3 regions of the Vibrio apostichopi genome follow, and region 2 is predicted to be linked to each of the others. Evidence: riboswitches for the same ligand, from Rfam matches in the RefSeq annotation. Region 2 holds a riboswitch; each other region holds the start of a gene.
What was found. Region 2 has a riboswitch for thiamine pyrophosphate ahead of thiD (bifunctional hydroxymethylpyrimidine kinase/phosphomethylpyrimidine kinase). Riboswitches for the same ligand answer to the same signal wherever they lie in the genome.

Region 1: another riboswitch for thiamine pyrophosphate. It lies ahead of thiB (thiamine ABC transporter substrate binding subunit); the one in region 2 lies ahead of thiD (bifunctional hydroxymethylpyrimidine kinase/phosphomethylpyrimidine kinase).
Region 3: another riboswitch for thiamine pyrophosphate. It lies ahead of thiC (phosphomethylpyrimidine synthase ThiC); the one in region 2 lies ahead of thiD (bifunctional hydroxymethylpyrimidine kinase/phosphomethylpyrimidine kinase).

What each region holds. Positions count from the first base shown of each region.
Region 1 covers NZ_AP028067.1:3,383,186-3,391,356, reverse strand. Annotated here, with positions in the region: gene mpl (UDP-N-acetylmuramate:L-alanyl-gamma-D-glutamyl-meso-diaminopimelate ligase) at 23-1,381, shown strand; gene QUF19_RS15150 (flavin prenyltransferase UbiX) at 1,419-2,042, shown strand; TPP riboswitch at 2,086-2,205, shown strand; gene thiB (thiamine ABC transporter substrate binding subunit) at 2,259-3,251, shown strand; gene thiP (thiamine/thiamine pyrophosphate ABC transporter permease ThiP) at 3,335-4,948, shown strand; gene thiQ (thiamine ABC transporter ATP-binding protein) at 4,948-5,652, shown strand; gene yjgA (ribosome biogenesis factor YjgA) at 5,761-6,285, opposite strand; gene pmbA (metalloprotease PmbA) at 6,404-7,747, shown strand; gene mgtE (magnesium transporter) at 7,837-8,171, opposite strand, start outside.
Region 2 covers NZ_AP028068.1:1,321,256-1,329,426, reverse strand. Annotated here, with positions in the region: gene QUF19_RS22900 (ABC transporter substrate-binding protein) at 1-761, opposite strand, end outside; gene QUF19_RS22895 (ABC transporter permease) at 882-1,697, opposite strand; gene QUF19_RS22890 (ABC transporter ATP-binding protein) at 1,690-2,469, opposite strand; gene thiD (bifunctional hydroxymethylpyrimidine kinase/phosphomethylpyrimidine kinase) at 2,459-3,343, opposite strand; TPP riboswitch at 3,442-3,553, opposite strand; gene QUF19_RS22880 (DMT family transporter) at 3,652-4,569, opposite strand; gene QUF19_RS22875 (helix-turn-helix domain-containing protein) at 4,647-5,387, opposite strand; gene QUF19_RS22870 (DUF2999 family protein) at 5,599-5,850, opposite strand; gene QUF19_RS22865 (ElyC/SanA/YdcF family protein) at 5,958-7,055, opposite strand; gene QUF19_RS22860 (glutathione S-transferase family protein) at 7,551-8,171, shown strand, end outside.
Region 3 covers NZ_AP028067.1:3,724,337-3,732,507, forward strand. Annotated here, with positions in the region: gene QUF19_RS16735 (aminopeptidase P family protein) at 1-71, shown strand, start outside; gene thiH (2-iminoacetate synthase ThiH) at 219-1,346, opposite strand; gene QUF19_RS16745 (thiazole synthase) at 1,354-2,118, opposite strand; gene thiS (sulfur carrier protein ThiS) at 2,121-2,330, opposite strand; gene QUF19_RS16755 (HesA/MoeB/ThiF family protein) at 2,327-3,109, opposite strand; gene QUF19_RS16760 (thiamine phosphate synthase) at 3,099-4,391, opposite strand; gene thiC (phosphomethylpyrimidine synthase ThiC) at 4,391-6,340, opposite strand; TPP riboswitch at 6,470-6,568, opposite strand; gene crcB (fluoride efflux transporter CrcB) at 6,631-7,014, opposite strand; gene QUF19_RS16775 (multicopper oxidase family protein) at 7,115-8,171, opposite strand, start outside.

The DNA of each region.
Region 1 (8,171 bases), on a different replicon from region 2:
GCCAAGCGTTTGGAAGCAATATATGCATATTCATATCTTAGGAATTTGTGGCACCTTCATGGGTGGTGCTGCGGTATTGGCTCGTCAATTAGGTCACAAGGTTACTGGTAGTGACGCGAATGTTTACCCTCCAATGAGCACCTTGTTGGAGTCTCAGGGGATTGAGATTATTGAAGGGTTCGACCCGAGCCAATTAGAACCAAGACCTGACTTGGTGGTCATTGGCAATGCGATGAGCCGTGGCAACCCGTGCGTTGAGTATGTCTTAGATAACAACCTTAGATACACATCAGGACCGCAGTGGTTGCAAGAATTCTTACTGCATGACCGTTGGGTTCTGGCCGTATCAGGTACGCATGGTAAGACCACAACATCGAGCATGCTGGCTTGGATCCTTGAAGATTGCGGTTACGCTCCGGGCTTCCTTGTCGGTGGTGTATTGGGTAACTTTGGTATCTCTGCTCGCCTTGGTGAAAGCATGTTCTTCGTGGTTGAAGCCGACGAATACGACAGTGCTTTTTTTGATAAACGATCTAAGTTTGTTCATTACCACCCAAGAACGTTAGTGATGAACAATCTCGAATTCGACCATGCAGATATCTTTGATGACCTTGAAGCGATCAAGCGACAGTTCCATCATTTGGTTCGCACAGTGCCAAGCAATGGTCGTATTTTCTCACCGAAGCAAGATACCGCGATCCAAGATGTGTTATCTCGTGGTTGCTGGAGTGAAACTGAGTCGAGTGGTGAACTCGGTGATTGGGATGCCAAGAAGTTAGTTAAAGATGGTTCCAAATTTGAGGTGTTCTTCCAAGGCGAATGTGTTGGAACCGTAGACTGGGATTTGGTTGGCGATCATAACGTAAGCAATGCTCTGATGGCGATAGCGGCGGCAAGACATGTTGGTGTTACGCCTGACTTAGGGTGCGAATCACTGGCGACGTTCATTAATACCAAGCGTCGCTTAGAGTTTAAAGGCGAAGTAGCAGGTGTTTCTGTCTATGACGATTTTGCACATCATCCTACAGCGATTGAACTTACGCTCGGTGGCTTACGTAATAAGGTCGACACAAAGAAAATCATTGCCGTTTTAGAGCCTCGTTCCGCCACCATGAAGCGCGGTGTGCACAAAGAAACCTTGGCTGATTCGCTCAAGCAGGCGGATTCTACCTACTTATTCCAACCGGATAACATTGATTGGTCTGTACAAGACGTTGCCGATGCGTGCCATCAACCCGCGCACGTAAGTGATGACATGGATGCATTCGTTGCTAAAATTGTTTCAGAGGCACAAGCGGGCGACCAAATCTTGGTAATGAGTAATGGTGGCTTTGGTGGTATTCACCAGAAACTGTTGGATGCGTTGGCACTCAAGGGCTAACGGATCCAAGACCTTATAATTTGAAGTAATTGAGAACATGACAAAACACGATAAAGCTATAACCCTCGCTTTCACTGGCGCATCTGGTGCGCCTTACGGACTGCGTTTACTTGAATGCTTATTAGCGGCAGATTATCAGGTCTATTTACTGATATCGTCGGCAGCGCGAGTGGTGTTGGCGACAGAGCATGAACTTAAGTTACCTGCTGGGCCAGATGCTGCGAAACAAGCTTTAGTTAAGCATTTAGGTTGCGCCCCAGAAAAGCTGGTGGTGTGTGGCAAAGATGATTGGTTCTCACCGGTTGCCTCTGGTTCTGCAGCGCCGAAGCAGATGGTCGTTTGTCCATGTTCAGCGGGAAGCTTGGCTTCAATTGCTCATGGCTTATCAGATAATCTGATCGAGCGAGCAGCAGATGTGGTTATGAAAGAGCGAGGTCAGCTGTTGTTGGTGGTTCGTGAGACGCCATTTTCTACGTTGCACTTAGAGAACATGCACAAACTTTCGACCATGGGCGTCACGATCATGCCTGCGGCTCCGGGTTTTTATCACCAACCTAAGTCGATCGAAGATCTGGTCGATTTTATGGTGGCGCGAATTCTGGATCATCTTGGTATCGAGCAAGGTTTAGTGCCACGTTGGGGTTACGATCAACGTAATTGATCCAAACTTGATAGCTTATTGTTAAAATTCGAATTACAATTCTGAACACTCATCGGGGAGCGAACCATTCAAATAGTGAATGCGAGCTGAGATCAAGCAAGTGCTTGGGACCCGTAAACCTGAACCAGATAATGCTGGCGTAGGAATTGAGTTAGGAACAACTTCTACCGTTCTCCTCCCTCAAACCTGTGCCGCTCAGACCATGGAGAGCGTCCAGTGAAATTCACATTAACAACCCTTGCTGTTACTACAGCCATCTCTTTTTCTGCCGTTGCTGCAGACAATACTCTAACTGTATATACCTATGATTCTTTTGCTGCGGATTGGGGCCCTCGTCCTGCTGTTGAGAAAGCATTTGAAGAAAAGTGTGGCTGTGATGTGAATTTTGTCGCGCTAGAAGATGGCGTGTCTATTCTTAACCGCTTGCGTCTTGAAGGTGGTAATAGCAAAGCAGACATCGTGTTAGGCCTAGATAATAATCTAATGGCTGAAGCGAAAGCGACGGGCTTATTGGCTGAACATAGTGTTGATACGTCATCAGTGACACTTCCTAACGGCTGGAACGACAGTACCTTTGTTCCTTATGATTTTGGTTACTTTGCGTTTATCTATAACAAAGAGAAATTAGCAAATCCGCCTAAGAGTTTGAAAGAATTGGTTGAGCAGCGTGACGACCTCAAGGTTATCTACCAAGACCCACGTACTTCAACGCCAGGTCAAGGCATGATGCTATGGATGAAGTCTGTTTATGGTGATGAAGCGACAGACGCGTGGAAGAAGCTCGCTCAGAAAACGGTTACTGTGACTAAAGGTTGGTCTGAGGCTTACTCTATGTTCCTAGAAGGCGAGTCGGACTTAGTCCTGTCTTACACGACTTCTCCGGCTTACCACATCATTGCAGAAAGTGATTCTAAGTACGCAGCAGCAAGCTTTGAAGAAGGTCATTACACTCAAGTCGAAGTGGCAGCTAAGGTCAAAGGCAGCAAGAACGAAAAGCTGGCTGATGAATTTATGGCATTTATCCTGAGTGACGAGTTCCAATCAGCGATGCCAACGGGTAACTGGATGTACCCAGTGACCGACATCGAACTACCAAAAGGGTTCGAGCAGTTAACGGTACCGCAGAAAGCTCTGAGCTTTACGCCTGAAGAAATCGCCGCTAAGCGCAAGCCTTGGATCCGTGAATGGCAGAGTGCACTTACTTTTTAACGTATTTTAAAAAATTAGCTTTCTGTATTTAAAGGTTCGTTCGATATACTTTGAGCGAACTATTTACGGTAAAAAATCAATTTATGATAAAGAGAACACCTAAGGTCGGGATCTGGGTTGCGATACTCATTACCGCCTTCGTGGTTTCAGCAGTTGGGGCATTGCTTAGCAATGCCCCTTCTCTTGATATCAGCCAAGTATGGTCCGACCCTTACTATTGGCATGTAACGAAATTCAGTTTTTATCAAGCGACGTTCTCAACTTTACTGAGTGTTGGCTTTGCTATACCCATTGCGCACGCTCTGTGTCGCAGGCAATTTTTTGGACGAGCTCTGTTGCTCAGGCTGTTCGCGTCGACCTTGGTTCTGCCTGTGTTGGTCGGTGTATTTGGCTTGCTCGCGATTTATGGCAACAGTGGCTGGTTAGCTAAATTTTTGGCTAACTTCGACATTGAATTGCCATTCTCGATTTATGGTTTGAATGGCATTTTGCTCGCGCATGTCTTCTTTAATTTGCCTTATGCTAGCCGTCTGCTTTTACAGGCTTTGGATACCGTGCCTGCCGAGCAGCACAAGCTGTGTGCTCATTTGGGTATGAGTCACTGGAATAAATTTAAATGGGTCGAATGGCCGCGTTTAAGGCAACAACTGCCACATGTTTGTGGTTTGGTCTTCATGTTGTGTTTTACTAGCTTTGCTACCGTGATGGCTCTTGGCGGCGGCCCGAAATCGACCACTATCGAGCTAGCCATCTATCAAGCGATTAAATTCGATTTTGGCCTGCAAGCGGGTGCGTTACTCGCAATATGGCAAATGCTGTTGTGTGGTGTATTAGCGGTGAGTATTCAACGCCTATCTAAACCTATTTCAGTGACGGCCAGTCAGCTGTCGGAAGAGAAATATTTGGTTAAGGACAGCTGGTGGTCAAAAGCTTGGGATAGCTTTTGGATCATCGTAGTCTCAATGCTGGTATTGCCGCCTTTAGCTATGGTTATCTTTAGTGGTATTAACTCACAAGCTTTAACTGTGCTCAGCAGTGAACCGTTTTGGGCAGCGTTAATGACTTCGGTTCGTGTCGCTTCCTTGGCCAGTGTTATCGCCGTTTTTATTGGTATTGCGATATTGCTGACCAGTCGTGCATGGCGCTTGCAGAACAAGAATTTTAGAGCCGATAAAATCGAGTTGATTGGCACTATTATTTTAGTGACGCCGGGGCTAGTGATCAGTACTGGTCTCTTCTTATTGTTGCGTTCATTTACCGATGTGTTCAGCTTGGCTTTCTTTATTGTGATCGCCGTGAACAGCTTGATGGCACTACCTTATGTGATTAAAACCTTAGCTCAACCTATGCTGCACCTGTCTCAGCAATATCAGTATGTGTGTGCGAGTTTAGGGATGACGGGGTTCACCCGATTCAGACTAGTGGAATGGCGCGCACTGCGTAAACCTATGGCTCACGCATTCTCAATCAGTTTTATGCTAGCGATGGGCGACTTAAGTGCGATTGCCTTATTTGGTAGCCAAGACTTTAGAACTCTGCCTTTGTATCTATTCCAATTGTTAGGCAGCTATCAAATGGAAGCGGCGGCAGTGGTGTCAGTGAGTTTATTGTTGTTGAGTGTGGGCAGTTTTAGTCTGATTGAATTTTTATTTACTCGAACCTCAAATCTCAATGCTAAAAAGTTAAGGAACCGATGATGTTAGTGATGAAAGATGTGGACTACCACTATCACCAAGAGTTGTTTCGTTTTGATTTTCAAGCAGAGCAGGGCGACATTGTTGCATTGATGGGGCCGAGTGGTGCGGGTAAATCCACACTGCTGGCGCTGGTGGCTGGTTTTATTGAGCCTACATCGGGTGAGATCTCGGTAGCAGGGCAGTCCTTGATAGGTAAAGAGGCGCATCAACGCCCATTGGCTATGCTGTTCCAAGAACATAATCTGTTTGCCCATCTTACCGTGCGTGAAAATATTGGTTTAGGGCTGCATCCAGGGTTAAAGCTTACCGCAACCCAAAAGCTCGAAGTTGAGCAAGCTGCCGCACAAGTTGGGGTCGCGGAGTATTTGGATAGATTGCCTGAGCACTTATCGGGGGGGCAACGTCAGCGTGTTGCGCTAGCTCGATGTTTTGTGCAGCCGCATGATATTTGGCTGCTTGATGAGCCCTTTTCTGCACTTGATCCTTTGCTTCGTGAAGAGATGCTGAGCTTAGTTAAGCGATTAGCAGCAGAGCGAAACATTACTGTTTTGATGGTGACACACCACTTAGGTGATGCGCGCAGTATCGCGAACAAGTTTGTGTTTGTGGCACTGGGTAAGGTTTTAGTCGAAGACTCGATAGACGCGCTAACTGTCGATCACCCACAAGGCGAATTGAGTTCATTTGTTCGAGCCGGAGAATAACGACTGAGCTCGATATTGAGCATTTTTTGATATTGAGAGCGTCGAATACAAAAAGACCTAGCATCTGCTAGGTCTTTTATTATCTTTCTGAGTAAAGGGAGGCAAAAATTAGTCGCCTAGCTTTAGCTCTTTTAAGATTTGGAAGATTTCACGAGAAGACTTAGCAGGTTTATTTGCCGCTTTCTCTTTGTTAGCTTGACGAGCTAGCTGACGAAGACGTTGACGGTCTGCTTCAGGGTACATATCCATCACGTCTGAAATGGCAGCATCGCCTTCAGCAACAACGCGGTCACGCAGTTGCTCTAGTTTGTGCAGTTCAACTGTTGCTTGAGAGTGTTTGTTGCGAATCTTATCTAAAGCCGCTTGAATCGGCTCTGGATCTACATTGCGCATTACTTTACCAATGTATTGAAGCTGACGGCGCTTTGCTTCATTTTTAAAGCGCTGTGCATCTTTAATCGCTAAAGCCAGATCTTCAGACAAAGGAAACTTATCAAGAATAGAAGGCTTTAGTTCAACAAGCTCTTCTCCCAGCTTTTGCAGGGCGTCCATGTCCGTTTTCATTTCAGTCTTACTTACCCAGATGATTTCTTCTTCTGGTTCCCATGGGGCTTTTTGGTTTTTGCGAGCCATCTTTTCTGCCTATGTCACTATCTCAAACGAATATATTGCCTATTTTAGCAAGAATCTTGGGGAGAAAGCGAAATTCTTGTTATCCTACGTAATATTGACCTAAAAAATTAGAATAGATATGGATGTAAAACAGCAAGTCGCCCAGCAAAGAGTTGAGCTAGAAGCCGCAGTAGCTAAAGCGTTGGATATGGCATCAGTGAGTGCAGACGCAGCTGAGGTCGCTATTACTAAGTCAACGGGTTTAAGTGTTTCAACACGTATGTGTGAAGTGGAAAACGTTGAATTTAATAGTGATGGTGCTCTAGGCATTACTGTTTATCGCGGCCAGAAGAAAGGCAGCGCATCTACATCTGATCTGAGCGAGAAGGCGATTGCTCAAACCGTCGCAGCCGCGCTTGATATTGCTCAATACACTTCTGAAGACCCGTTTGCAGGTCCAGCACCTAAAGAATATATGGTGAAAGAAATTCCTGATTTGGATCTTTTTCACCCAGATGAGCCGAATCCAGACTATGCCGCTGAGATTGCGATTGCTGCTGAAAGACAAGCACTCGCTTACAGCGACAAGATCAAACAAAGTGATGGCGCAAGCTACGACAGCCATTATGGCGTTAAAGTTTATGGTAATAGCCACGGTTTGCTAGCCAGCTTCGCATCAAGCCGTCATAGCACAAGCTGCTGTGTGATCGGTGAAGGTGCTAATGGCGAAATGGAACGTGATTACAGCTACACCGTTGCACGTCACCGTGATGAGCTTTGGACGCCTGAGCGTGTTGGTCAAGAAGCCGCAGAAAAGACTGTAAGCCGTTTGGATGCGAAGAAGCTTCCAACAGGTCAATATCCAATTATGTTCGCTAACGACGTCGCTACAGGCCTAATTGGTCACCTTGTGATGGCAATTAGTGGTGGTAACCTTTACCGTAAGTCTTCGTTCTTACTGGATCATCTAGGTCAGAAAATCCTACCTGATTGGTTCAATATCTCTGAGCGTCCACATATCTTACGTGGTTTGGCTTCAAGCCCGTTCGACAGCGAAGGTGTTTACACTCAAGATCGTGAAATTATCACGGATGGTGTGTTAGCAACTTACCTTCTTACTAGCTATGCAGCACGTAAGATGGAAATGACACCGACAGGCCATGCTGGTGGTATCCATAACTGGTTCGTTAAATCTACCGGTCAAAACTTTGAGCAAATGCTAAAAGAATTAGGCACAGGTTTCCTTGTGACTGAAGTGATGGGTCAAGGTGTGAATACCGTAACCGGTGATTACTCTCGTGGCGCAGCTGGTTTCTGGGTTGAGAATGGAGAGATCCAATACCCAGTATCGGAAGTGACGATCGCGGGCAATCTAAAAGACATGTTCACTCAGATTGTAGCGGTAGGTAACGACGTTGAAATGCGTTCTCAGATTCAAACCGGTTCTATCTTGCTTGAGTCGATGAAAGTCGCAGGCGAGTAATTCAATTAAAGCTAATCTGATGAATTAAAAAGGGAGCTGATAGCTCCCTTTTTGTTTTTCGCCAAAAGTTGGCTATCTGTTCATCTTCGCTAGATCAGTATGGTTGCTAAGCCTAAGAACACCGATAGGCCAATCACATCGGTTACCGTGGTGAGAGCCATACCGCCAGCAAGCGCGGGGTCGATATTCATCTTCTTCAGCATCACAGGAATTGTTACACCTGCAATACCTGCGACAATCAAGTTTGTCATCATCGCTGCTGAGATGATGCCTCCCAAGATCCAATTGCCTTTCCAAGCTACGACTATACCGCCAATGATAACGGCCCATAGAATGCCATTAAGGAAGCCGATAGAGGCTTCTTTGAGGAGTAGTTCGCGTTTGTTACTGTCACCGATGTGACCAAGTGCTAAACCACGAATGA
Region 2 (8,171 bases):
TCACTCCATGACTCTTGTGGGTGGTTCACAATGTAAGTTGTTGCTTGCTCAAGTGCTTTGTTGAACGCTTTGATCGCTTCATCGTCGTGCTGCTTTGCGTTCGCAACAAAGATCAGCTCATCGTAAGCTGGCACACCGTGCTCTTCTGGGAAGAATGCCTTCGCTTTAAAGCCTTCAAGTGCTAACTGGTTAGTTTCGAAGTTACGTAAGCCACCCCAAATTGCATCTACCTTGCCCGATGCCAATGAAGACGACAGCGCCCAGCCGACATTGATGGTTTGCACGTCTGTAAACGCAACATTTTCTTGCGCTAGCATGGTGCCGATCGTCGCTTCTTCGTTACCCGCAATCGCAATACCGATCTTCTTGCCTTTCAGATCCGCTAATGAATCGTTCTTGCCGTTATCCAAAACCATCAGCGTGTTCAGTGGTGTTGCGATCAGGGTTGATGCGCGAACTAAAGGTAAGCCTGCTGCTACATCCATAGTTAGGCTTGGTTGGTAGGTTACGGCTAAATCGACCTTACCTGCTGCGACCAATTTCGCTGGTGTGCTTGGGTCGGCAGGCTCTTGGATTTCAACGTCTAAGCCTTGCTCAGCAAAGTAACCACGCTCTTGAGCGATAACAATCGGGCCATGGTTCGGGTTCACAAACCAATCCAACATCAGTGTCAGTTTCTTTTGTTCAGAATCCGCTAGAGCATGACCTGAAACCAATGAAGCAAGCAGTGCCACTGCACCTATCAATTTTGTATTTTTCACAGTTAACCTTTCCTTTTGAATATTATTCTTATGTTTATAGAGCTAATTTTTAACGAAGTTTTGTTTAGATAAATAGCCTTGAGCGAAGCTTTATTAAACAAAGAGTTATTGAGCGAGCCATCATTGGTTTTCCCAAGGGATGGCCTTTTTGAGTAATTTATCGGTGACAAAATAGAGCGAGATAGACAGCACCGCCAAGATGAACAAGGCCGCAAACATCTCGTCGATGATCATGCGCGCGTTGGCCTGCAGCATTAGGTAACCTAACCCTTCACTCGAACCCACCCACTCCCCGACCACTGCGCCAATTGGAGCAATCACCACAGCAACACGAATACCAGATGCCAGTGTTGGCAGTGCAGCCGGCAGTTGGATATAACGCAGTAGTTGCCATTTCGATGCCCCCATCGTCTTAGCAAGATCTAGGTAACCTGTCGGTGTATTACGCAAGCCGTCGTAACAACATGTGGTCACGGGGAAGAAGATAATGATCGCCGCCATCACGACTTTTGAGGCGATGCCATAACCAAGCCACAGCATCAACACAGGCGCGATCGCAAATACAGGGATCGCTTGGCTCGCAATTAAGATAGGCAACAACCAACGTTTCAGCGGTTCGAACATCAACATCTGCAGGGCGAAAAACAGCCCCATAGATAAACCAAGCAATAGACCAAGTAAGATCTCCTGCGCAGTCACCCAAGTGTGCTTGAGTAACACATCGTAGCGTTCGATGAGCTTGATGAAGACTTCTGCAGGCGCTGGCAGAATGAAGCTCGGCATCTCGAAGATAACCACCACCATTTGCCATAAGCCCAGAATCACAGCACCGCTGATGAGCAAACGCATAACGGGATTCATCTGGCGAGGGCGTTCAGTGCTAGCCTTTATGTCGGTTGAACGAGCCCCAACTTCACTTCGCGTTAGATCATTCATAATCACGCTCCAACTGCTCTAAGATGGCTTGTTGTAACTCTGCACATTCCCCATCTAGTACTCTTGGTGTAGCGGTATTAGGCACAGACAGTGACTGAGCACTTGCAGGCGTGCCTTGTAACACATACAAGTTATCCGCCAAACGCACCGCTTCTTGTGGATCATGAGTGATCAACACAACGGTTTTATCTCTTAACAGTTCACACGCTAAACTTTGCAACTTGTGTCTTGTTACTGCATCCAACGCAGAGAAAGGCTCATCCATCAGCACGACTGGCTTGTCTTGCATTAAGGTTCGAGCCAAAGCGACACGCTGGCGCATACCGCCAGACAATTGATCCGGCATCGCATTCGCGTAGTCAGCCAGACCAACCGAAGTCAGCAACTCCAATGCTTGGTTGGTTTGAGCTTGTTTATGAGATGCTTGGCTTTGATGCTTGTCTGCGGGATTTTGAAAGCGATGACTGAGGCACACATTGTCGATAACCGACAGCCATGGCAGTAACAAATCTTGCTGCGCCATGTAAGCGATGCGATCCGTTAAAGGCCGTTCATCGGACGTTGCCAATGTGCCCTGCCATTCAACCTTGTCGTCCAACAAACCTGCCAGATAACGCAACACCGTGGTTTTTCCGCAACCACTTCGACCCAGCAACACCGTCCACTTACCTGCGTTTAAGCTAAGCGACAATCCCGATAAGGTTGCGTGCTCGCTATCGCGGTAACGTAAGGTCGCGTTGCTGAGTTGAACGCCAATCGTATTAACGGACATTACCGTGTCCAGCGAAGAAGTGGTTTACCGGGCCATGGCCTTGACCGATTTGTAGCTCATCAGCATGAGCAATAGCGTGAGAAATGTATTGTTTGCCAAGGTCGACAGCTTGCGTAAGCGTGTTGCCTTGAGCCAAGAAAGAAGCAATGGCAGAAGAGAGCGTACAACCTGTGCCATGGGTGTTTTTGGTAGGAAAACGCTTTGCGCTAATCAAAGCAGACGTGGTTGGCAGAATCAGTAAGTCGTTACTGTTTTCGTCCTTCTCCAAGTGGCCGCCTTTTAGAAGTACCGCTTTTGCACCCAAAGCACGCAGGTCTTCAATCATACCCTGCATTTCAGCTTCGCTTTCAGGGACTGCTTTACCCGTGAGCGCTGCGCCTTCTGGCAAGTTAGGGGTAATGATGTCTGCCAGAGGAATCAGTTCTTGCTTTAGCGTTGTAATCGCAGCGTTTTCTAAAAGAAGGTCACCACTGGTTGCGACCATTACAGGGTCAATCACCAAGTGCTTAGGTTGGTATTGTTTAATTTTGTCCGCAACGACTTTAATGATTTGCGCATCTGCCAACATGCCGACTTTTACTGCCACGATATTGAGATCAGTAAACACCGCATCTAACTGGCTCGCGACATGATCAAGTGGGATTGGAAAAATGGCTGAAACGCCTTGGGTGTTCTGCGAAGTGATTGCGGTAATCACCGAACAAGCAAAACTACCGGTTGCAGACATAGCCTTAATATCAGCTTGAATGCCCGCACCACCGCCGCTGTCAGAGCCTGCAATGGTTAAAACAATTGGAGTATTGATCGACGAAGATCGATCTATTGGTGCATGAGTATTGCTAGGTGATACTTGAGAATTGGAATGCTGTGTCATGGTCGCTCCTACTGTCTAAAAGACGTAAGAGAACCGAACTTTGGCCGCAGAGAGAGTGTGGAGGTGAAACCAATCAAAGTACATTGATGAACCACGTAGGCAAAGTAATCATAGTTCCCTACGCCAGTGTTAACTGAATCAGGTTCAACGGGTCTCGAATAACGATCTCAGCACACACCAAATAAGGTATATGCCCCCCGACTATTGATAGCGATAGTAACAGCACTCTCACAACTGAGATACTGATTTTATTCAATTATAAGAATTACACATGAAAAAATTTCAATTAGGCTCAACAAAACAAATACTTATAACGTTCCTTTAGATGGCTTCGACTGTATAAACAAGCACAGCACAATCAGAGACATACCTAGCCAGCCTGTAAAAGGAATCAGCTCACCGACAACACAGACGGCAAGCACCGCTGCAACAACGGGCTCAAGCAAGGTAATCAAGTTAGCACTGCTCGCGGTGACATGTCGCAGGCCAAAACTGAAGGCGATATAACCCATGCATTGAGGAATTAACGCCAAGTAACTCACGACCAATATATTGGTATTCGACGCGAACAGGTTATCCCCTGTAAACCAAAGCGTTGGCAGTAATAGCATTGCACCTAAACCAAATATGCTGCCCATCGCCGCTTGCGATTCAATACCTTCGTCTATCAAAGCCTTCGTCGCCCATGAATAAATGGCGTAACACAGGCCAGCAACCAAACCTAATCCAATACCCAAAAGCTTCAGTTCGTCGCCAGATTCACTCGCCGATGACGACTCAGAAAACACCAATAACCCAATACCCACCACGCCAATAGCAAAGCTCGTTAACCAGCGTTTGTTGATATTATTCTTTTTGCTGATAAGACACTCTAAGAGAGCAGAGAAGAACGGCGCTGTAGCAATCGACACGACCGTACCAATCGCCACACCAGATAACTTCATAGATGAATAGAAAGCCAAAGGATAAACCGCCAAAGCCAACGCACTCACCGCTAGCAATTTCTTGTTCAGCAAAAGCTTGTCGAGTGCGGATTGGATCTTTCGAAACGCTAGGCCTGCTTGCAGTAAGCCACCAACACCCATTGAAAACGCACCAATCGCCAATGGGCTGAGATCAGGCGCGAAGCTTGCGGCTGTGCCTGTCGTACCCCACAACACAGAAGCAAACAGTATGGCTAAAATACCACTTTGGAATTCGTTAACACGATTGATGGCGAGATTCATTGCTATTACCCAGTTCATTTTCATTTCTGAATTAGATAATAGTGAAGATGCTATGAAGTTAGTTTGCAGAACGGACGCTATTGTTGTTTTGAAAGACTCTCTTTCATCGAGCCTAAAAACGCTCTTGGAGACATTCCAAAGTGCTGAGAGAAACGGCGACTGAACGCAGACACATCAGTATACCCAACGTTTTCAGCGATCAACTGGACAGGCAAATCGGTATGGCTTAACAAGGCTTGCGCTTTCTCCATACGATATCGAGTGATGTATTTAAGCGCACTGATACCAAGGCACTCTTTAAATCGTTTCTTAAACTGAGTGGGGCTCAAACACGCCGTTTCTGCGAGCTGCGAAATTGAGAGAGGCTGGGCGTAATTATCCGCAATGAGCCTTTGCACCGCACGAATACGCGGGTCGATGCTTTTACTTACTTGTTGTTGCTCTAACAGTAGTGAGAACACATCCAATATTGACGATTCAATGCCACTGTCGACTTGATATTCCAACTGCTTCTCAACGAACAGCAAGAAGCTCATCAAAGGTGGCGTAATCGCAAATACAGAGAGATCTTGATCTAACAAATGCTGAGGCAACACAGCCATATCAGCAACAATAAACCGTGCTGCTTCGTCCGCTTTAAACGCATGAGCCGTAGTAACTGGAATCACCACACACTCGCCCACCGCCACTTTGCCGACGTACCCGACCATCTCAAGGTTGATACTCCCTTGGATCGGCAACACCAATTGGTGATGGCCATCATGAGCATGAGTATTAAATTGCTTGGTGTAAGTTCGAATGCTTAAGCTAGATTTCATGAGCAACACCGGAGTACATTTCGCTAGGTTAAAGTAAGAGAGACAACGTTACATTATCACTTCCCTAGAGTCACACTCAATGCTCATCAAATTCATGCTAGCTAAGTAACAAGATCAAAAAAGGCCGTTAAGACAGCCTATTGCTGAACTTAAACGACCTTTTCATTGAATTTTGATTAAGCTAAGACGATATCAGCTCATTCAAACTCTCTTATTTTTGAAGTTGCTCTTTAGCGGCTTCAACCTTAGAAAAATCTAGGCCAAGCTCTTCAACTGCTTCTTTGATTAGCGCAGGGTTTTGCATTACCTGACCCATCAGCATTTGAAGCTTATCTTGTGGTAAACCAAGTTGGCTGATTGTCGCCATTGCTGCAAGAGGGTTCTCGGTCAACGTCTTGAATATCTCGCTGATCTGCTCGTCGCTGATATTGTTCTCTTTCAACATTGCTAAAATCGGGTTCATTTTTTTGCCTTTGAAACACTAAATTAAGTAGGAGCACAGCATACCATCTAGCTGTGCTCGATTGTACTAACAACTTATACTTTGCCTACTGTGAAGTAACGCTAAGCCTAGCGAGACTCTAATGGGTAAGAACGGTAGCTCCACATGCCATAAGTACGAAGAGCATCACGGTAGATGCCTAATAGCTCACCACCACTCGCTTTCTTAAGATCTTGTAGCGGCTTGTCTGGGTAAGAAACCGTATCGAACGTAATCCCCTGAGGGCCAGTTTGCCAGCTCGCAATTTCAAACAGAGTTTGACCACGACGAACGTGGCTCGCCGAGCTGATAATGGTCGCGTGCTTAATATCATGACGAGCAAGCGCGTAGCTACTGAACAAGGCATTGCCTACCGTGCTGGTCGCGTAGTTCTCTTCAATGATGCGATCTTTACTCACCCCTTTTGAGATAAGCCAATCCGCCATTAACTTACCTTCAGTCTTATGGTTCTTCGGCACGCCGCCGGTTAAGACGATCATCGCGTCTGGGTTGGCTTTAGACATCGCTAATGTCGTTTCAAGACGTTCAATCAAGATGTCATGCATAGAACCATCTGGATTAAGCGCGTAACCCAAAGTGACGATGGCTCCGTGGTCGCTCAACAGCCCCTTATCTGCAGACTCTTTAAGAGGTGTTTCTAGCACACGGTCGACCGTAGCAAAAATACGTTTGATGTCTTCTGCTTTACCCTTATTCAGGCTTTCCAGTTTCTCCATATGCTTGTTGGACTCACTATCATTGCCTTCAAATCTCTGCCAAACCGCAAGGTAAGCGTGAAGATCAACATCATCTGGTGCAACCGTCAGTGCTTGTTCAAACAGCTCAATAGCTCGCTCTGCATTCTTGTTGTAGATCTGAGCGTTCGCTGCCGAGATCAGCAAGTCAGTACGGTAAGGTTCCAGCTGGTAAGCCTCTAACAATCGGTTAGTCACAATTTCCATGTTGCTTGGCATTTTAGCCGTGAAGCCCGCGTGAGAAATTCTTGCCGGAGACTTAAACGCCTGCAACGCATCAAGAAGTAATTGGTCGACAACTTGTCGCTTAGTTACCAACTGCGCGTAATCCGCAGAAGCCTGTACTGCGCCATCGTTAGCAGCAAAAGAATAAGGTGTTGCGCCAAAGGCTAGCATGCCACCAAGAGCGAGGGCGATAATGTTCTTTTTCATGGAAAGATCCTGTGTCGTTAAGTGTTCACATCAGATTTGCTCACCAATGTAAGTCCCTAAGATTAAAAAACCGTGAACCACACCAGAATCTCCGAGGTTTATATTCATTTGTTGCATAAGGTGTGGCAACAGATCACGATTTTGAGCGTCTCAGCAAACCTGTGTATCCAGATAATTCTGAGTTGAAGCAGTGAAAAACAATTATATTGGAATATCTGACTGCGAATTCCATATGCCCTATTCCACCGAAAACCACCCATCACAAATTCAAACTCCGCAGAAACGACACATCCAAGCAGCAACTTTAAGCTCATTTTTTCAACAACTTAAAATTCAACACACCGAATTGTTCTATGTTAATCCTTCCCGAATAACAAAGTTCTAAACGTATGGCCGCTAAATACGAATCGACTTATTTTTAAATAATTCAAAATCAATTATTGAACGATCGTTCAAGTGGTGTTTTAATGAACCACCAATACAAGGAGTTACCCCATGCTTAAGTTCTATTTTCACCAAACACCCAACCCAATGAAGATCGCTCTGTTTCTAGAAGAGACAGGCCTAGATTTTGAACTTGTTCCTGTTGATACCTTAAAAAGCGAGCAACACACACCGGAATATCGTTTGATTAACCCGAATGGTAAAACGCCAGCCATTGAAGACGATGGGCAGCGCGTGTTCGATTCTAACGCTATCCTTCTATACCTATCAGAGAAGACAGGCAAGCTTGGGGGACAACCAAAAGACAGAGCTGAACTACTCTCTTGGATGATGTTTATCGCGAGTGGCCTTGGTCCTTATTCTGGTCAATCCGTACACTTTCGCAATGCGGCACCAGCAGGCCTAGACTACGCTGTGAACCGTTACCTACGTGAAGCACAACGTCACTACGAAGTGTTAGAAAAGCATATGGAAGGTCGTGAATTTATCGTCGGAAATGAGTACACCATTGTCGATGTCGCTGCATGGGGTTGGATTGATAAAGCGCCTGTCGTACTTGGTGAAGAAGGCCTAGAACCTTACCCGAACTTGAAGCGTTGGTTTAACGCCATCAACACTCGCCCAGCCGCAATTCGCGCCCGAGAAACCGGCAAAGACATTGAGTTTAAAACC
Region 3 (8,171 bases), on a different replicon from region 2:
TTAGCCCATTAGTTGAAGGTGATACGCTGGAATGGCTACGCCAATCAACGGCGCCATTAGCTCACGCATAATGCTTCGTTAAGCTATTAACTGAACCAAAACGAGCCTGCTAGGTTAATAAGTTAAATAGCAAATAGCAAAACGGCTACCCAAAGGTAGCCGTTTTTATTTGCCTGTATCATTAAGATGTTTCACGTGGAACATAAACCAAACATTGATTAACCAGAATAGGCACTGTGCCAATCACGCCATACTGGGTCGAACCCTCGCTGTCGGATCATCGACTCAACATCGGCTGCACTTCTCTCATCGCTAATCTCAAACTGCTCGAGTTCTTCTTCACCGGAAGCATAACCACCAGGCTGGGTTTTAGAAGCGGCAGACATACTCGTGATCCCTAATGGCAGCACGTTGTCACGGAAGGTTGCCGACTCACGAGTAGATAGAGACAACTCGACCTCAGGATTCAAGAGTCGATATGCGCAGATAAGCTGAACCAACTGTTTATCGTTCATAACCGACTTAGGCTGTAAGCCTCCACTAGACTCCCCACCTTCACACGGGCGAAGACGTGGGAATGAAATCGAGTAACGTGTCTGCCAATAAGTACGCTCTAGGTAATCTAAATGAGCAGCAACAAAGAAGCAGTCGGTTCGCCAATCTTCCAAGCCAATCAAAGCACCTATACCTATCTTATCGATCCCCGCCTTTGCTAGGCGATCGGGGGTTTCAAGACGATACTCAAAATCCATTTTATTGCCACGTAGATGATGCTCAGCGTAGGTCCTTGGTTGATAGGTCTCTTGATAAACCATCACCGCATCTAAACCGAGAGTTTTAAGTTCGGCGTAATCTTGTTGATCAAGTGGCTGCACTTCCATCGCAAGGTAGTTGAATTGCTTTTTGATATTCGGCAGCACCTGTCGAAAGTAATTCATCCCGACCTTAGTTTCATGTTCACCGGTGACCAACAAAACGCTATCAAACTTCATCTTTTTGATCGCCGCACTTTCGGCATCGATTTCATCCAAAGTAAGCGTGCGGCGCTTGATACGGTTTTCCATTGAAAAACCACAATACGTGCACGCGTTAGCGCACAGGTTAGATAGATACAAAGGAATATAAAGCGACATCGTATTGCCAAACCGCTTGCGAGTTAGTGCCAACGATTGTTGTGCCATCTGCTCTAAGTAAGGTTCTGCCGCTGGAGAGATCAGCGCCTTAAAGTCTTCTAAGTCGCGTTTGGGTTTACTCAGAGCGCGCTCAACATCCGCTGCCGTTTTACTGAAGATAGACATACCAATGTCATCCCAGTTGAGCTGTTTAAATCGATCAACAAACGTCATAACAATACTACTCGTCTAGGAATGAAGTTAGCGGGCTCGAAGCAACCGCGTGAGATACTTTTCCTGCAAGTCCAGCAAGGTAAGCCATTCGACCCGCTTCAACTGCCAGCTTAAAGGCAATCGCCATATCAACGGGTTGTTGGGAAGCCGCAATCGCCGTATTCACTAACACAGCGTCTGCGCCCATTTCCATTGCACGAGCAGCATGAGATGGCGCACCAATGCCCGCATCAACAATCACAGGGACATTCGCTTGGTCGATAATGATCTCTAAGAAGTCTGCAGACGCAATACCCTTATTTGAACCAATCGGCGCACCCAACGGCATAACTGCAGCACAACCCACCTCTTCCAAGCGCTTACACAAAACCGGGTCGGCGTGGCAATAAGGCAACACAACAAAGCCATCTTTGACCAGTTGCTCAGCAGCTTTAAGCGTTTCAATTGGGTCCGGCATCAAGTACTTTGGATCTGGGTGGATTTCTAGTTTAAGCCAGTTTGTACCCAGTGCTTCACGAGCCAAATGCGCAGCAAAGATGGCGTCTTTTGCGTTCTTCGCACCAGAGGTATTCGGCAGTAAGTTCACGCCAGCATCCATGATCGGTTGTAGGATATCGTCTTGCTCAGAGCGAATATCGACTCTCTTCAGCGCCATGGTTGCCAATTGCGAACCTGAAGCCTCGATAGCACTCGCCATCAAATGCTTGTTAGCGAACTTGCCAGTTCCAGTAAAGAGTCGAGATTGAAACGTTTTATCAGCGATAGTTAACATGGTTAGCCTCCTGCAATGGCTTGGAAAAGAGATATAGCGTCGCCTTCATTAACGACCGTTTGTTGCCACTGGCTACGCGGGACAACCGCATTGTTGATTGCAAATACACAACCTAGATCAGGTAGTGATAGAGCTTGGATAATGTCCGCTAGAGACGAAGAGTGCGCTACCTGTTCTGGTTGTTCGTTTATCGAGATGGTTATATGGCTCATTGGATTTCTTCTTCTAAATGCTTAACTACCGACGCAGTGCACACGGGACATTCACTATCTTGAGTAACCATAAGGTTTTGCCAATTCATCGTTTGGCCATCAAACAGTTTGAGTTGATGTGTTGCGACCTGAAACTCACCACGAGTTAGACGTTGAATAGCAGCAAGAGCTTGGAGGTTACCTATGGTGCCAACAACTGGGCCTATGATGCCGCTATCGCTACAACGAGTCGTTTGTGGATGATGACTGAACGGGAACAAACAGTGATAGCACCCTTTCTGATTCTGATAATCAAATACAATAAACTGGCCTTTCCAGCCGATTGCAGAACCCGAAATCAAAGGGGTCTTCGTGCTGAAACATGCTTGGTTAACCTGCTGGCGTGACTCGAAGTTGTCAGTACAATCCAACACTAAGTCAGCTAGCATCACTTCAAGTTCAAGCTGACTTTCACTCATTCGTTGATTGATAGTTCTTACTTGGCTGCGACCATTGAGTTCACTCAATTGTTGCTTGAGAGCTTCAACCTTAGGAAAACCTAACTGACTTTCCCTGAACGCGACCTGTCGTTGCAGGTTCGATGAATCTACACAATCATCATCGACCAGCACGATCTTTCCAACACCAGAAGCTGCGAGGTAAAGAGCCGCAGCATTACCTAAGCCACCACAACCAATCAGCAGCACATGACTATTTAGTAGGTTACGTTGCCCTTGTTCACCCACTTCAGGTAACGCAATTTGTCGTTGATAACGAATAAATTCAAAGTCACTCAGCATAGCTAGGCTCCTGCATAACCTCTTCTTTGATAATTGGAGATTTAGGGGTCATCAGTTTTTCGAAAAATTCGATCACTTTCTGTGGGTCTTCCGCCAATGTAATCGCGCGTACCACCGCTAAGCTCGATACACCACAATCCCAAACCTGCGCAGCTGTCGATTGGTCAATACCGCCAATAGCAACCGTCGGATAACCGGTGAGTTGTTCTGTGTATGGGATAGTATCAATCAGCTGTTGATACAGAGATAAGCGAACTAAACCCTGAGGCTTCGATGGCATCTGTTTAGTTGTTGTTGGGAAGATGTGCCCCAGCGCAATATAGCTTGGGTTGATTTGAACAATGCGCAGCAACTCGTAATAGCCATGAGTCGAGAGACCGATCTTTATACCCGCTTGGCTCAACTGTGAGAGGTTTGATTCTTCAATATCCTCTTGCCCTAAATGAACACCAAAAGCACCATACTTGAGTGCAAGTTGCCAATAATCATTGATAAAAACCTGAGCGTTATGCTCTCGACCAAGCTCGATTGATCGTTCGATTTGTTGTTCTAAGTCCGCTTGCTGCGGGTTTTTAATACGTAGCTGAACAGTGTTGATGCCAAGCTTGAGCAACCTTTCGATCCACTCAACATCATCAACCACTGGGTATAGCCCTAGGCTATTCTTACTCAACTCAGGGAACGAAAGTGATGTTCCTTGATGCGCCCAACCAACACTAATATCCAGTCGCTCATCTTCCAGAACTGGAATTGGAAAGTTTTGGTAATGTGCTGGCCATGTTCCACGTGAAACATTCGATGCTGCGCGAGCTAAAACCAGTGCGTCTTCTAATGGGAATTCCAGCGCCAACAAAGTAAGTAACCAAGCAAAGTGGCCGCGATTATCCAACTCCCGATGAGCTGTAGTTTCACTCTTGATAGCACGATTAGCATCTAGGTGTGACCAGATATCCAGTACAACTGAATCATCTGAGACACCGATATAGATGATATTCGGAGTTTGTATAAAGGCGTCACAAACGTCAGTTAGCGCGACTGAATTACTGTAATCAACAACATGGTTCAATTCCGCTAGCTGACTCTCCGCCAATGAATCAACATCATGGGCAAAGCCAATAGATAACGCCTGCTGAGCATCAACGATAGAGAAGTATTGAGTTGAACTTACGCCCAACTCAACTGCATCGGTTGCTAAGCCTTGTCGCTTAGCAACCAATAGACAGTTCTGCACCTCTCCCGTTAACTCAATATTTTGAGATGGGATGAGTATCTTCACTGTCATTATTCCTCTAGTTGAGCTTCTTTTGCACCTACTGCTGGGTGGTAAAGTTCAGAGCCAGTATCACGAAACTCTTGTGATTTCTGACGCATCCCTTCCAACGGGTTATCCAACATCTTAATCTCGATAGCCTGATCAGCCGCCACTTGTTCAGTGTCTTTCGCATACTCTCGAACTTCTTGAGAAATCTTCATCGAGCAAAACTTAGGACCACACATAGAGCAGAAGTGAGCAACCTTGCCCGACTCTTGTGGTAAAGTTTCATCATGGAAAGAACGCGCGGTTTCCGGATCTAAAGCTAGATTAAATTGGTCTTCCCAACGGAATTCAAAACGTGCTTTAGACAATGCATTATCTCGGATTTGTGCGCCCGGGTGCCCTTTCGCAAGGTCAGCAGCGTGTGCAGCGAGCTTGTAAGTAATCAGTCCAGTCTTCACATCTTCTTTGTTTGGTAAGCCTAGGTGCTCTTTAGGGGTGACATAACAGAGCATCGCACAACCGTACCAACCAATCATGGCTGCACCAATACCTGAGGTAATATGATCGTAACCAGGGGCAATATCTGTCGTCAGTGGGCCTAAAGTATAGAAAGGAGCTTCATGGCAGTGTTCTAACTGCTCGTCCATGTTCTCTTTGATTAAGTGCATTGGCACATGTCCAGGGCCTTCAATGATCACCTGAACGTCGTATTCCCAAGCGACTTTAGTCAACTCACCTAGAGTACGTAACTCTGAGAACTGAGCCTCATCATTGGCATCTGCAATAGAACCCGGACGCAGGCCGTCACCCAATGATAGAGCAACATCGTACTTCGCACAGATCTCACAGATCTCGCGGAAGTGGGTATAAAGGAAGCTCTCTTGGTGATGAGCAAGGCACCATTTCGCTATAATAGAACCGCCACGGGAAACAATGCCGGTCACACGTTTAGCCGTCATCGGAACATAGCGAAGCAACAAACCAGCATGGATAGTGAAGTAGTCAACACCCTGCTCTGCTTGTTCAATCAAGGTATCGCGCATCACTTCCCAGTTAAGGTCTTCGGCTACACCATTCACTTTTTCAAGCGCTTGATACATAGGAACCGTGCCAATTGGTACTGGGCTGTTACGCAGGATCCATTCACGAGTCTCGTGGATATTACGGCCAGTAGAAAGGTCCATTACGGTATCGCCGCCCCAGCGGGTTGACCATACTAGCTTCTCAACTTCCTCTTCAATCGAAGAGCTTACTGAAGAGTTACCGATATTAGCGTTGACCTTCACTAAGAAGTTTCGGCCAATAATCATCGGTTCTGATTCTGGGTGATTGATGTTTGAAGGGATAATAGCTCGACCTTCAGCAACCTCTTTACGTACGAACTCAGGGGTAATTTCTTTCGGTAGGTTCGCGCCAAAGTTATGGCCAGGGTGTTGATGGTTAAGCTGCTCATCAGCGAACTTCTGACGTCCCATATTCTCACGTATGGCAATGTACTCCATCTCAGGCGTGATAATGCCCTGACGAGCATAATGCAATTGGGTAACACATTGGTTATCTGTAGCACGGCGAATTCTAGGTAGGTTGCCGTAGCGAAGGTCGTCTAGGGTTTCATCTTCTAAACGTTCTTTGGTGTAAACAGAGCTTACATCGTCTAACAGTTCCGTATCACCACGCTCTTCAATCCATTGCTCTCGCAACTTAGGAAGACCGCTATACAGGTCTATTTCGTGTGTAGGATCTGTGTAAACACCGGAGGTATCGTAAACTTGAATGGGTGCATTAGGTTCGAATACAGGCTCTTTTTTGCTGCCACCAACTAGGCTATCAGCGAGTGATATTTCTCGTACAGGGACTTGAATGTCCTCTCGAGATCCTTGGATGTAAGCCTTTTTCGAATTTGGGTAAGGTTGTACGGATAAAGAATCAATAAAATTCTTCGCTTCCAGTCTTGCTTGTTTACGACTCGACATAGCATTTTTCCTTGGCTTTTAGCCATTATCTATAGGGATAAAAATGCTTGACGGATTAGATGCTACAAGAGGGATCACGGTAAGAAATACAGTTGTGATCTGGAGATAGATCTCTAGAAGGATTCTAGTTAGATATCTACTCTTGTTCCCTTCGCAGGTATTAGCCTGATCAGGTTCAACGGATCCCGAGTTAACGGTCTCAGCCATATGGCACTCCGACAAGTTCGATCGAGTATATAAAAACGGCTTGGATAAACCAAGCCGAGTTGTTAACAAATCGTAAGAAAGTTTTAAGACTTTATCAAAAATTGGAAGCCGATCCATGCTGCTGAGATGCTGAGAACCACGTTGAGTAACACATTGAGTCCCATCTTAAAGAAAGCGCCCTGCTGCATAAGAAGCACATTATCCATCGAAAATGTAGAAAATGTAGTCAGTGCTCCAAGGAAACCAAGACCGATAATCTGTCTCCATGGTTCTGTCGCCACCATCTCATTCTCAAATGCAGCGATGAGCAAACCCATAATTAAAGAGCCAATTACGTTAACGGTTAGCGTACCGTAAGGAAAACCACGTCCTAGCATCACTACACATAACTCTGAAATCAAATAGCGCGAACAAGCACCAAATGCACCACCAATGGCAATAAAACCTAAAATAGATAACTGACCCATGAATCCTCCCAAACAATAATCCCTATATTCTAGCTTTAACGCCGATAAAAGCGAGGGTAGAAACTAAGAATGCATGCGTAAATATTAAACGTTACAGGTGTCACTTAACTTCAATATATCCCATCAATCCTGTTTTCATGTGCTCAATTACATGACAGTGGTACATCCAGCGTCCTGGGTTATCTGCAACAAATGCAGCTTTAGCTCGGCCATTTTTTCCAAGTAACACTGTATCGGTATGGAAAGGCTCTTCAATTTTTTTACCATCAAGTTCCAATACCGTAAATGTATGACCATGAATATGAATCGGGTGATGATATTGAGTGACGTTCTTAAGATCGAATATGTAAGTCTTACCCAACTCTAAAGTCGCCAACGGTTCAGGAATATTGTCTTTGCTCATCCCCTCCCATGCTCTTTTATTAGTAAGCCAAAACTTAGGCATCGATTTTCCATCTTTGGATACTGGAGAAACAGCGCCTTCCCACTCGAACACAAAATCGATCTCTTCAGCGTTAGCAAGATCTAGGTTAGGTACTGGATTCAATGGTAATACTGGTAATGCTCGATCTTGAGTAAATTCTGAACCTACGACTTCAAATTCACACAAAGAAAATGGGAAACGCCCCTTCATTTGGAGAACGTTAACTCGCTCACCAGCTTTAGGAGCGATCAGTCCGATATCTACACGCATCCCTGGACCAATTTTATGTTGAGTAAGTATATATGGCGTCTTTACAGGATTACCATCAATGGCAATGACCCATGCCTCAGCCCCTTCGATAGCAATAGGGTAAGTGATCGTATTATCGACATTCGCGATACGCAATCTAGTCGTTGCATACTGTTTCAAGTGGTATACAGGTTCATGAACTCCATTCACACTACTCCACTCACCAGGAGTGCCCATACGCGCACTGAGTCGGGGAATCATTAAGTCTTTCCATTGACCCTTTTGATCGATATGCCAATGCTTCAGCATCAATGCATGTTCTTCGTCAAACTGCACTGGAGTACTTTCTTCTACGATAATTAGCCCAACCAAACCCATACCAAGTTGTTTAACGCTATTCATATGTGGGTGATACCAAAATGTGCCAGCATCTGGCGGCGTAAACTCATAAATGAATGTTTCACCTGGCATGATCGGTGGCTGA